Regions from separate parts of the Paracoccus actinidiae genome, predicted to be linked through region 3. Evidence: riboswitches for the same ligand, from Rfam matches in the RefSeq annotation. Region 3 holds a riboswitch; each other region holds the start of a gene.

Region 1 (4,236 bases), 1.2 Mb from region 3:
GCCGTTAATCGTGATTCGCATCCATGAACTCCGGTCTGGTCTGGTGTTGAAGGTGGTCGGCCACCATGCGTGCGACGGCAGGGGCCAGCAGGAAGCCGTGGCGGTAAAGCCCGTTGGCGTGGATGACCCCGCCCACGCGGCGGATACGGGGCAGGTTGTCGGGAAAGGCCGGACGCGCGTCGGCGCCCAATTCCAGCACCTCGGCCTCGGCAAAGGCAGGGTGCAGGGCAAAGGCGGCCGACAGCAGTTCCAGCACCGCCCGCGCGCTAGGCGGGCCGCGCCGGTCGCTTTCGACCATCGTGGCTCCCAGCATGAAGACGCTGTCGCCGCGCGGCACCACGTAAAGCGGGATCCGGGGATGCAGCAGGCGGACGGGGCGGGACAGGGTGATTTCGGGGCAGCGGATCACCACCATCTCTCCGCGCACGCCGCGCAGATCACGCAGCGCGTCGCGCGCCGAGAGGCCCCGGCAGTCGATGACGGTGCCGGTCGCCATCGCGGTGCGCCCCACGCGTTCGGACAGGATCGCGAGAGCCTGACGCGGGGCCAGATGAGCTTCGGATGCGAAAAACAGGGCGTGGCTGAACCGGGTGCCCAAATCAGGCTCCAGCCTGGCTGTCCCCTCTGCGTCCAGCGTCCGGTGTCCCTGGCTCCGCCGGGCAAAGCGCGCCAGCGCTCCGGCATCCCGCAACAGGCTGACCACCAGCGTTCCGTTTCGCGTGACGGGAACCCCCTGGTTCTGCCACCAGTCGGCGGCACCCAACCCGTGGCGTGTTACTGCCTCATCGGCACTCTCACCCTCGCAATAGGGAGCGAGCATGCCTCCGGACCACCATGAACAGGCGTTCGGGCCAGGGGTCTCGTCAAGGAGGGCGACGGGGATGGCGCGTTTGGCCAGTTCGGTGGCGATACAAAGGCCCATCACGCCGCCGCCAATGACGGTCATGGTCATGCTACGGGCTCGGGGATGCGCGGCCACAGCGCGTGGAAATGATGCACCGGCCCGTTGCCGCCACCCACCGACAACGTATTCGCCGCCCGGATTGCGCCGTGAAGCCAGTCATGGCTGCGGCTCACTGCATCGGTCACCGACAATCCCTGTGCCAGCCCCGCCGCGATGGCGGAGGATAGTGAGCATCCGGTGCCATGGGTATTGCGTGTGCGGATGCGAGGGGACGAAAAGCGGATCATGCCGTCAGGGCCGATTAGGATATCGGTGCATTGGACGCCTGCCGCGTGACCCCCCTTCATGAGCACCTGGCGCGGGCCGAGCGCCCGCAAGGCCATGCCTTGGGCAATGGCCGCAGCTTCGGTTTCGGCCGGGGCATCGCCGAGCAAACGCGCCGCTTCGGGCAGGTTCGGCGTCAGCACATGGGCCAGAGGCAGCAGCTCGCGGACCAGTGCGCCGAATGCATCGGCTTCCATCAGCACGTCGCCGGACTTGGCAACCATCACCGGGTCCAGCACAATGGGGATCGGGCAATCACGCAGTGCCGCTGCAACGGCTACGATGGCGGGTGCGGATCCGACCATGCCGATCTTGATCGCATGAACCGCAATGTCGTCCAGCACCGCGTCAATCTGCGCCCGGATCAAGCTGGGTGGCACGTGGTGGACGGCCAATACGCTGCGGGTGTTCTGCGCAGTAACTGCCGTAATCACGCTGGTGCCATAGCAGCCCAGAGCCGAAACGGTCTTCAGATCCGCCTGGATGCCCGCGCCCCCGCCGCTGTCAGAACCGGCGATGGTCAAGACCGTCCGTGTCATCTGCCCCTCCTCTCAAGTTTGCGGGGCATGGACAGGGGGCGGCGGCAGACGTCATGCGGCAACGGGCGGCACTGTCTGCCTATCCGTTCCCTCCGCCGGCATGACCCGGATCAGGTTCGATGGGTCGGTGCGCACTGCACCTCTCAGCCCCGCGACGGGACGCCCCAACGGATAGTGTTGACCCAGACCGTAGCTGCGCCGCACCGGGCTGTCCAGCCGGTTTCGAAGGCAGACGCTTGCAGCGCAAGGAGAATGCGACTGTCATGGCCGCGCCGACTGCTGTGATGAACAGCCCCAGCAAGTCCAACGAACAATCCGGTCACAGGCCCGTGCGCCGGTATATCCACTACAGGTGAGCGCAGGCACAGACCAAGACAAAGAGCGCATCGCCAATGTGGCCCTTCAGCGGCACCTCGCAGAATAACTGTCGGTCTTCATGTCGCTGGTTTCCGTCTCAAGGGGTTTTCGGTGCCTGAGTAGCGGCCCTAACAGCAGCGCGACGCTGCGTCTCATGCTGCTGACCGGATCTTGAGCGTGCGGCGCCGTGACCGCCACGATCGGCTAATGGACGTAGTTTCAGTCAGGAATAACGATTGCGGACCATGTTCACGATCTCGATCTCCAAAATGATCGATGCTGCTGACGTGAGGCTCCTGAAGCTCAGCACTGGTGGTCGCCTGTACTTGGAAAAGCTGTACTCCCTTTCAACCGGATGATTTAGGCAGTCTGTTCGTATTTTCCCAGAGTTATGGGAATATTAGGCGACCAAGTAAGTCGCAGGGTGCTCCATAACACCCGTTGGCCGCTCTTGATCGACCCCATGACGGGATGAAAGATGGGCCTCTTGGCATGCATGGTGCTGTGCAATGATCGTCCGCTCTCGTCCCGGTCTTCTCACGCTCTTTTTCGTGCTGAAAGGCTCTGTCATCCTGCGCACTTGGCCGCAGCTCTTTGCCGTTGGGCTGCTGTCCGTGATCGTTGTGGCTGCACATGTTCAGGCACCCCAGATCGTGCCAGGGGTCAACCCGGCCCCCTTAACCCTTATCGGGATCGCGCTTTCGGTATTTCTCAGCTTTCGGAACAATGCCTGCTATGATCGATGGTGGGAGGCTCGCAAGCTGTGGGGTCAGATCATTCAGTCTGCCCGGGACATCGCCCGGCAAACGGCGGTTCTGGACGAGCGGCGAAGCGAGACGACACCTGAGCGCCGCGAAATCCTGACAGCGATCATCGGGTTCGCGCATGCATCGGTCGGGCAGTTGCGCCAGAAAACACTCGCGCGCCAAGCAGGCGAGCCGGCCCTGTTTGCCGAGCCGGCGGATCGAATACTGCATGCCGTGGCCCTGCAGGTCGGACGCTTGCTTCGTCAGGATCGGTTAAGATCAGTCGAGGCTCTCGGCTTGAACGATAGTCTGAGCCAGCTGACCCAGGCCCTGGTCGGCTGCGAACGGCTGTCCAATACACCTTTGCCCTTCGCTTATACGCTGCTCCTTCACCGCACCGCCTACCTGTTCTGCTTTCTTTTGCCGTTTGGCCTTGCTGACATGCTGGGCTGGGCGACGCCCCTTGCCGCCATGCTCGTGGCCTACACGTTCTTCGGCCTTGATGCCTTAGGCGAAGAGCTGGAAGAGCCTTTTGGGATGTTACCCAACAGTCTTCCGATCTCGGCCTTTGCAACGATGATCGAGATCCATCTGCGCTCGGCCATGGGAGAGACAGACCTGCCTCCTGTGCCGGTCCCGACGGACTACGTTCTGACTTGACCGAGGATCAGCCAGGAACTCCGCCGGTCCCATCTGGTCGAAGAAGATGAACGGCCCCACCATCTGCCGCTTGGTCAACGGCAGGGCACGGCGCACTTCCATCTCCCCCGGATCAACGTCACGCGATACGATCAGCGCTTCCACGGCATTCACGCTCGCTTTGTCGACAGGGATCAGGTCGGAGGCAAGGGTTTCGGCTCCTGGCCTCGCTCCTTTCATGGCGCGCCATCCGGGCGGGCCTCAGCCGTTCAGCGCGCCGAACACCGCGTTCGCGAAGCTCGGCCGGATAGGCAGGGGTGAATCTCGGCTTTGACATAGGGCTAATCCTTGGAGTGTTCTACTCTCCGGTAAACCCGGGGTGGTTCACTGCCCAGGTTATTCTGGGAACATGCCATCGCTGCCGGGACACTCCCTTGGCGCGCTCTTCCTCTATTTTGATGGCGTTTGACACAGGCCTTTGGGATAGAACCTTGACGATCCAGCAAGGGAACTGCCCAACGATGAACCTGACCGCTGGAAAATACTTCCTGCACGTCGCCCGCTTCAAATCCATCAGATTGGCGGCTGAGCGACTACACGTCTCGCCCTCGGCCATCAGCCGTCAGATCGTCAAGTTGGAACATGAACTGCAAGAGCAGCTTCTGGAACGCCGCGCTGAAGGAGTCACTCTGACTGCGGCAGGAAAAATACTTGCCGAGCATTTGGC
Region 2 (4,236 bases), 1.3 Mb from region 3:
CGAAAGCTGTGCCGGAAACTGGCCTTCTGTCCCTTCCAGGCCAAAGCTGCGAAACAGCGGCGCGACACGTGCCAGGGCGTCAGGTCGGGACCGCCCCTTCACCTGCAGGCCCAAGGCGGCATTCTCGGCCACCGTCAACCAGGGAAACAACGCATCGCTTTGCGGCTGATAGCCGATCGCCGAACAAGGAAGAGAGACGGGCTGCCCATCCAGCATCGCTTGCCCTTCCGCCCTCAGACCTTGGAGACGGATACCTGCCAGCCACTTCATAACCGAGCTTTTGCCGCAACCGGACGGCCCGATGAGTGCCGTGATCCCCTTGGCGGGCACCATCAGCGACAGGTCGCGAACCAGTGTTGCATTGTCGGTGCCGACGGTCAGGTGGCGCAGGTCAAGCATGGCGCATCTTGGGTCCGCGGGCCGTCAGGCGGTCTCCCAGCCGGATCGCACCCAGCAGCGCAAGCGTCAGCCCGGCGGACACCACAACCGCGGCCAGTACCAGATCGGCCCGGAAGTTGTTCTTGGCAGCAAGGATATAGATACCCAAGCCCCGAGACGCCCCGGCATATTCGGCAAAGATCGTGGCAACGATCGCATAGGTGGCCGAGATCCGCAGCCCGGCAAGGAAGCTTGACCGGGCCGAAGGCAGAACGGCGCGCCGAAAGACCAACCACCGCCCGGCGCCCATCGAGGACAGAACTTCGACAAAAGCGGGGGGCACCTGCCGATAGCCGGACAGCAAGCTCAGCAGCATCGGGAAAAAGGTGACAAGGATCACCAGCAGCACCTTTGGCAACAAGCTGAAGCCGAACCACAGGATCATCAGCGGCGCCAGCGCGATCAGCGGCACGGTCTGGCTTGCCACGAACACCGGCATCAGCCCCTTTTCGGTCCAAGGCAGGAAATGCAGCATGACCGAGGTGGAAAAGGCGAATCCGATCGAGAACGAAATGCCCAAGACCGCAACCGATATTGTGGACAGCGCATGGCCACCGATCTCGACCCGGTTCAGAATCAGCGCCCGGACCACGCCCGAGGGCGCGGGCAGGATCAGCGGAGAGATGTCTGCCAGTCGGCAATAGGCCTCCCACCCCCCCAGCAGGCAGGCAACCACGATCAAAGGCGGCAGGATACGCGGCAACATGGCCGTCCCCCGGGGATCAGTGCCTGCCGGGACTGTTGGCCGAGGCCGTCATGTCGATGGTCACATGCCCCTCGGCCGGGCCAAAGCGCAGGAAGGCTTGGCGCAGCGCCTCGAAGACCGCCCCCGCATCGCCCCGCAGGCGGGTGCAAAAGTTCTTGGACCGCAGGAACGTGCCAGAGTTCTTGAGAAAGTCGATGCAGCCATAAATCTCGTCCATGTGGCGGTCCTGGCCCAGCACATAAAGCGAAAACTGCACGTCGATATCCACGCCAAGGACCGGCGCAGTTCTAACCGCCTCAAGCGCCCCGGCCTGACGTTCCGCCAGGGACAAGCCCTGCGCACGAGTCAGCGTGTCGCATCGGCAGGTCGGGTCGTCAGGTTCTCCGGGGCAGCCACGCGAGAATGTGACGTGCATCGTCACATGCACCGGATCGCGCGCGGCGCGGACGAAAAGGTCGCGCACGGCATCGAACAACGGCTCTGGCCCCCCGACCATTAAGGTGGAAATATCGTCCGTCTCGATCCGGAGCCTGCCGCGATAGGGATCAAGCCCCCTGAGGCTGGACAGGATGACGCCTGCAAAATTGGACGTCATGGGATATAGCGACACTTGCGCGCCAATGAACATGGGTTCCTCGCTCCGCCGGCATTACCCGGATCAGCTAAAAAGGGTTCACGCGACTTGCGTATCTCAGCCCCGAAAATGGAGCACCCCCGTTGATGTCGGCCAGACCATGACAATTGCCGCGGCCGCTGTCAATGCAGTCCGGCACACAGCGGCGACCCTATCGCACCAACCGGCTGCAGGCGCCGTTTGGTGGATCCGGCGTGGTGGCTGGTGCGCATGAGCAGGCCTGCACGTGAACGAGGCCTCTGGTATGGTTGATCGACTAATAAAATGTGGGCTTTTCGAAAAGAGGGTAGTGAAAAGGCGAAGATATCTAATGGGTTACCTTCATTTCTCGGGATGCCTTAGAGATGATCCAAGGAAAAGCGTCCTGATGGACTTTTCGGTGAACAAGGATTGTAATTCGCAATGCCTACAGATTTGCTTGCAGCAGAGGATCGTAAAGGATGAAAGACGTTGGTAGGCTTCCGCCTCCTGTCGCGGGGCTGTGCGGCCCCGTTTCGTTTGCCGTGTGGATGTGTGCTTCGATTTCGCTATCAACTAAAATACTGCACCGCCGCCAGGCCCCTCCCCGCCCTTTTGGTTACTGACGAGATGCTGCCACCTGGGACAAGTGTAGGCTTCAAGCTGTTCCTCGCAGTGCCTCCGCATGTTGAACTGCCAGAGTGGCAAGCTGCAGAGCAGCCTCACGATCTGCGGCCACAGCAATGAAGCGGGCGTTGTGGCAGAAGCGTGCGCCTGGAACGCCAGATGCAGCTTCGAAGGACGCGTCGGTCAGTCCCGCCCAGGCCTCCGGCAGGTCGGCCCGAAGGGCAAAGCCCTCGGGCTCGCGGCGGATGCCGGTCAGGGTCCAGTCTGTTTCTCGGGGATGGACCACGAACAGCAGGTGATCGGCGCCCGCCTTCTCGATGGCAGAGCGGAAGGGCATGCCCATCGGGAGTTCGAGGACCCGGCTTTCTCCGGCGGCGGCGATGGCCTCCATGACGACAGCGTCGGCCCGCAGCTTGGCGGCCTTTCGTGCAACCGCCGCCTCGACAAAGGCACGAGCGATGGTCAACGCGTGGTCGAAGGCCCGATCATCGTCGGCCCGCAGCTTGGCGGCCTTTCGTGCAACCGCCGCCTCGACAAAGGCACGAGCGATGGTCAACGCGTGGTCGAAGGCCCGATCATCGGCACCCGGGCTGCGATCGTCGAAGACGGGTTTGAGGCTTTCCAGCAGGAGCGGCAGGGACAGGTCCGCGAGCAGCCCGCTTGGTGACAGGGCACCATTGTCCACCAAGTCGATGGGCAGGACGAAATCGGCGTCGAACGCTGCATGGATCGTGCCCAGATCCCCATCAGGAACACCGAAGGCCCGCAGATAATCCCTGCCGAAGTGCCCCCAGATCAGGCCGAACGAGCTGTAGGGCTGGCCCTCGCCGCGCAGGGGTGGGCTCTTCTGGTGGTGATCGCGGTCAGCGGCTCCGTCGTCACCTGTCCCTGGGCATGCAGCGCGAGACAGAACCGGCGCAGGTTGGCGCCAAAGCCACCCAGCAGTCCTTCCGGCAAGGGCGCGATGACCCTTTTGCCCTCCGGTGTCAGCCAGCGTTCGCGCCGATAGCGGACAAGCTCGGCCGAGATTACCAGTTCACGAACCAGGATGGCTCGACATCGCTTGAAGCGCGATCCCGAGGGCACATTCACAGACAGAACCTCTTCGCGCGTGACACGATCCTTGTCGCGTTTCGGGCCACGCCGCCGCCGTGGACTGCCACTCTTGCGAACCTCCCGTTCCGTAACCTTGTCCATGCCGGAGGGTTTGAACGGAGGTCGCGGCGGCAGGTTCTTCAGCCGGGCGATCTCACGCGCAGTTCCTGGTTCTCGGCCTGCAGGGCGGTCCGGGCCACCTCGGCTGACGCGAGCTGATCGCCGAGGTGGGTTACCCGGTCCTCGAGCGATTGCAGCCGTCGTGACAGATCACCCACGAGCCGACGCAAACTGTCGGCGCTCAGCGTCTCAAAGGCATCATCCGATGACAGGCCCTACGATCGTGAATCAGACCAAGATCACAAGCGCAACACCTGTGCCCCGTAATCTGCCCCAGTTACACCCAAGCCCACATCACCCGATGGGGCACTATCCCTTTCCTGTTGCGTGGGACAAGCAGTCGCACCGGACGTGCACCAATCGCGTATCGCACGTTCGGTAACTGAGGCGAGCTTGTCCCGAAGGACGGGGAGCGATGCTTCCTGCAAAGAAGGATTTACCGCCCCTTCACGTGCCCTCCGAAAAGACGAAAATTGGTCTGCCCCTGAAAAGTGACCCTCCCTGAAGCAGGCTTTCGAGCCAGATGGAGGACGAAGGAATGCCCCAGAAGAAGCACAATCCGGGAGAGATCGTAGCGAAGCTTCGCCAAGTCGACGTGCTGATCCCCGGCGGCTTCAGCGACATCGGGCAGATGCGCAAACGGATGGACTTTCGCCTG
Region 3 (4,236 bases):
CGCCGACCGGGCGAAAGGGTGGTGATGTCCTGCCCCTCCACGCGGATCCTTCCCCGATCCGGGGCCAGGAATCCCCCCACCAGCGACAGCAGCGTGGATTTGCCCGACCCGGATGGACCGATCACCGCGATCCGCGCGCCCTTGGGTATCGACAGATCGGCGGACAGGGCAAAGCTGCCGCGCGTGACGTGGACGGCGTCGAATTCAAGCAAGGCGGCCCCCCCGGTCGAAGATCCAGAACAGGCCGAAGCTGATCGCCATCAGCAGCACCGCGCAGGCCGAGGCGTCCGCCATGCGATAGGAGTTCATCAACTGATACATCTGCAATGGCAGCGTTGGCCGGTCGCCCGCGAACAATGTGATCACACCCAGATCCCCCATGGCAAGTGCCGCCGCCAGCCCGCCCGCGAAGCCCAGCGGCCGGGCCAAGCGCGGCAAGGTTAGGTAGCGCAGCCGTGCAAGCCCCCCCATCTCCAGCGAATCGGCCAGCCGTCCATAATCCCTCTGCAAAGTCCGCGCGGCCGGGATCAGCGCCCGCAATCCGAAGGGCAGGGCCATGATCGCGTTGACCCCCACGGTCAGCGGCAAGGCCAGCGATTGGGGGTCAACCCATGGGCGCAGCAGGATGAACAGCCCCGTTCCCAGCACCAGGGGCGAGGCGATCAGCGGCAGCATCCCCGCGGTTTCCGCCCACCGCATCCGCCCGCGCGCCAGCGACAAGGCCAGCATCAGCGTCAGGATCAAGGCCAAGGTGGCCGAAATCAGCGCCATGACCATGGATCGCAGCGCAGCCTCCCAAACCTCGGGCGGCAGGGCGGGGATCGTCGGCAAACCGCGCGCCGTCACCGCGCCCATGGGCCAGATCAGGAATCCTGCTGCGGCTGTGATCACAAGGGCATCGCTGATCCGGCGCCAGCCGCCAGGCGCTGCGGGCATATGCGCGGCATCAAGCCCCGCCCCGAAGGCTGCAGGAATCGCAATCCACCATGCCAGCATCATCGCGCAGACGCAGATGCCGATCTGAATCAGCCCCAGGCTGGCCGCCCGGCCCAGGTCGAAGTCGAAGCGGAAGGCCTGATAGATCGCCAGTTCCACCGTGGTCGCGCGCGGCCCGCCGCCCAGGGCCAGCGCCACCGTGAAGCTGGTCAGGCAGACCAGGAACACCGCCAGCCAGACCCCCGGCAGCACCGCCCGCAGCATCGGCCGTTCCAGATGCCGCGCCACGTCGCGGGGGCCGAAGCCCAGCGATGCGGCCAGCCGGAAGCGTTCGGCCGGGATTGCCTGCCAGCCTTGCAGGATCAGCCGCACGGACAAGGGCAGGTTGAAGAACACGTGCGCCAGGATCACGCCCTGCCAGCCATAGATGCTGACCTCGGGCAATCCGGCAATCCGCAAGGCATCGTTGATCGCGCCGTTGCGGCCAAAGACCGAAATCAACCCCATGATCGCCACGATCACCGGCAGGATGAAGGGCGCGCCCAACAGCGTGACCAGGGCCGACCGTCCGGGAAAGCGCCGCCGGGCCAGGGCGCGGGCCACAGGAATTGCCAGCGCGGACGACAGGGCGGCGGACAAGGCCGCCTGCCACAGCGTGAACCAGACCGCCTGCCAGTCCCAGGGGCCAAGCCCGGACAGTCCCTGCGCCTGCCACATGACTGCGGCAAGCGTCCCCCCGATCAGCAGGGCCAGTCCGGTTGCGGCGACCGCTCCCCCGGCCTCGGCCCGCGTCAGCCGGAAAATGCCCGCAGCCATTCGTCTAGCGCGGGCTGACGCAGTGCCTCGGCCTCGTCCTCGGAATAGAACAGGGTCTTTTCGGGGCGCGGCAGGTCGCGCATGACCTGCGGCCAGTCATCCTGGGGCAGCTTGGCGGGCAGCGACCAGTTGGCCAGCGGGATCACCGTCTGGAACTCGGGCGTCAGGATCCAGTCCATGAAGGCTTGCGCCAGTTCCGGCTGGTCGGTGGTGCGAAGCTGGGCTGCGACCTCGGTCATGAAGTAGTGGCCTTCGGGGAAGATGGCGGCCTTCTTGGTCGTGTCGTCCTCCTCGGCGATGTGATAGGCGGGCGAGGTGGTATAGGACAGGACCATGTCGGCCTCGCCCTCGGTGAACATCCCATAAGATTCCGACCAGCCCTTGGTCACGGTCAGCACCTTGGGCGCCAGCTTGGCCCAGGCGTCGGGCGCCTGGTCGCCATAAACCGATTTCACCCACAAAAGCAGCGCCAGCCCTGACACGGACGACCGCGGATCCTGGATCACGATCTTCAGGTCGTCGGGAGCCTCCAGCAATTCGGCGAAACTGGCGGGCGGGTTCTGCAACCGGGTTTCGTCATAGACAAAGGCGGTCTCACCCCAGTTGTAGGGCAGGAAAATCTCATCCGTCCATTCGATGGGCAGCGACAGATCGCCCGTGTCCTGCCCATGCGGCGCGAAAAGGCCGGATGCACGGGCGCGGGCGGTCACGTCGGTGTTCAGGCCGAAGACGATGTCGGCCTCGGTCCGCTCGCCCTCCATCAGCACGCGGGACAACTCGTCCCCGGTGACAAAGCGCAGGTCGCAGTTGCAAAAGGCCTCGAACCCTTCCTCGATCTTCGGGCCGGGGCCCCATTCGCTGGTGATGGATTCGCCCGCATAGACGGTCAGGACGGGCTTGTCCTGCGCCATGGCCGGGGTCGCCGCCAGCAGAACAAGCATCAGGGGCAGTTTCATCGCTGTCTCCTTTCCAAAAGGGTTCCGAAAGAAAGGACAGCGTCACCTTCCCTCCGCCGGTGTTAGCCGGATCAGGTTCAACGGGTCCGCTTTCGCGTCTCAGCCACATGGCCCCCCGAGGTAGGCCCGAATGTAGGGATTTCGCGCGCCCGCGCAAGCGGCTAGAACAGCGGCCATGACGAAGGACATGACCGATCAGCCCACCCCGATGATGGCGCAGTACCTGGCGATCCGGGACGCCAATCCCGGTGCGCTGCTGTTCTATCGCATGGGCGATTTCTACGAGATGTTCTTCGACGACGCGGTGGCCGCCGCAAGCGCCCTGGATATCGCGCTGACGAAACGCGGCACCCATGCGGGGGAACCCATCCCGATGTGCGGCGTGCCGGTCCATGCGGCCGAGGGCTATCTGCTGACGCTGATCCGCAAGGGCTTCCGCGTGGCGATTGCCGAGCAGATGGAGGATCCGGCCGAGGCCAGGAAGCGGGGGTCGAAATCGGTTGTGGCCCGCGACGTGGTGCGGCTGGTGACGCCCGGCACCCTGACCGAGGAATCGCTGCTGGAAGCGCGGCGCCACAACTATCTGGCCGCCTTCGCCCAGGTGCGGGAGGATTGCGCGCTGGCTTGGGTGGATATTTCCACCGGCGCCTTCCAGGTGATGGACTGCCCGCTGCCGCGCCTGGCGCCCGAACTCGCGCGTCTGGCGCCGCGCGAATTGCTGGCCTGCGACGGATCGGGCCTGGACGATCTGGCGGCTGATGCCGGTGCGGCGCTGACCGACCTGCACGCGTCCGCCTTTGACAGCGCGGCGGGGCAGCGGCGGTTGTGCGCGCTGTATGGCGTGGAGACGCTGGACGGGTTTGGGTCCTTCACCCGTGCCGAACTGGCGGCCATGGGGGCCATCGTCGATTACCTGGACCTGACGCAGAAGGGAAAGCTGCCCCTGCTGCGCCCGCCGGTTCGCGAACGCGCAGGCGGGGCGATGGGGATCGACGGGGCGACCCGGCGCAACCTGGAACTGACGCAGGCGCTGTCCGGTGGACGCGAGGGGTCGCTGCTGTCGGCCATCGACCGGACGGTGACGGCTGCGGGCGCCCGTTTGCTGGAACGTCGCATCGGCGCGCCATCGCGCGATCTGGCGCTGATCCATGCGCGGCATGACGCGGTGGCGATGCTGGTCGATGATCCCCGCCTGACGGGCGATCTGCGAACGGCGCTGGCCCGTGTGCCCGACATGGACCGGGCGCTGTCGCGGCTGGCGCTGGACCGGGGCGGGCCGCGCGATCTGGCCGCGATCCGGGCGGGCTTGACGCAGGGCGCGGCCATCGCGGTGCGGCTGCCCGCCGAGGCGGCGCCGGTGCTGGCGGATGCCGCGCGCGACCTGACTGGGCACGACGACCTGATCGGTCTGCTGGACGATGCGCTTGTGGCCGAACCGCCGCTGCTGGCCCGCGACGGCGGCTTTGTGGCGGCCGGTTACGACGCCGATCTGGACCAGACCCGCCGTCTGCGCGACGAAGGCCGGGGG

Evidence for each region. Region 3 has a riboswitch for thiamine pyrophosphate ahead of Q5701_RS02495 (thiamine ABC transporter substrate-binding protein). Riboswitches for the same ligand answer to the same signal wherever they lie in the genome.
Region 1: it holds a riboswitch for thiamine pyrophosphate, as region 3 does, so the genes downstream of both, thiD (bifunctional hydroxymethylpyrimidine kinase/phosphomethylpyrimidine kinase) here and Q5701_RS02495 (thiamine ABC transporter substrate-binding protein) in region 3, are expected to answer to the same signal.
Region 2: it holds a riboswitch for thiamine pyrophosphate, as region 3 does, so the genes downstream of both, Q5701_RS18810 (YkoF family thiamine/hydroxymethylpyrimidine-binding protein) here and Q5701_RS02495 (thiamine ABC transporter substrate-binding protein) in region 3, are expected to answer to the same signal.

Annotation. Positions count from the first base shown of each region.
Region 1 is NZ_CP132956.1:3,882,118-3,886,353, reverse strand. It holds gene thiS (sulfur carrier protein ThiS) at 1-21, opposite strand, end outside; gene Q5701_RS19265 (FAD-dependent oxidoreductase) at 5-952, opposite strand; gene thiD (bifunctional hydroxymethylpyrimidine kinase/phosphomethylpyrimidine kinase) at 949-1,767, opposite strand; TPP riboswitch at 1,838-1,944, opposite strand; gene Q5701_RS19255 (bestrophin family protein) at 2,634-3,530, shown strand; partial or broken gene Q5701_RS19250 (pirin family protein) at 3,543-3,759, opposite strand; gene Q5701_RS19245 (LysR family transcriptional regulator) at 4,031-4,236, shown strand, end outside.
Region 2 is NZ_CP132956.1:3,789,405-3,793,640, reverse strand. It holds gene Q5701_RS18820 (ABC transporter ATP-binding protein) at 1-399, opposite strand, end outside; gene Q5701_RS18815 (ABC transporter permease) at 392-1,144, opposite strand; gene Q5701_RS18810 (YkoF family thiamine/hydroxymethylpyrimidine-binding protein) at 1,161-1,772, opposite strand; TPP riboswitch at 1,763-1,870, opposite strand; gene Q5701_RS18805 (MYG1 family protein) at 2,395-3,198, opposite strand; gene Q5701_RS22955 (hypothetical protein) at 3,159-3,560, opposite strand; gene Q5701_RS18800 (hypothetical protein) at 4,117-4,236, shown strand, end outside.
Region 3 is NZ_CP132956.1:497,901-502,136, forward strand. It holds gene Q5701_RS02485 (thiamine ABC transporter ATP-binding protein) at 1-212, opposite strand, end outside; gene Q5701_RS02490 (thiamine/thiamine pyrophosphate ABC transporter permease ThiP) at 205-1,752, opposite strand; gene Q5701_RS02495 (thiamine ABC transporter substrate-binding protein) at 1,728-2,708, opposite strand; TPP riboswitch at 2,740-2,836, opposite strand; gene mutS (DNA mismatch repair protein MutS) at 2,896-4,236, shown strand, end outside.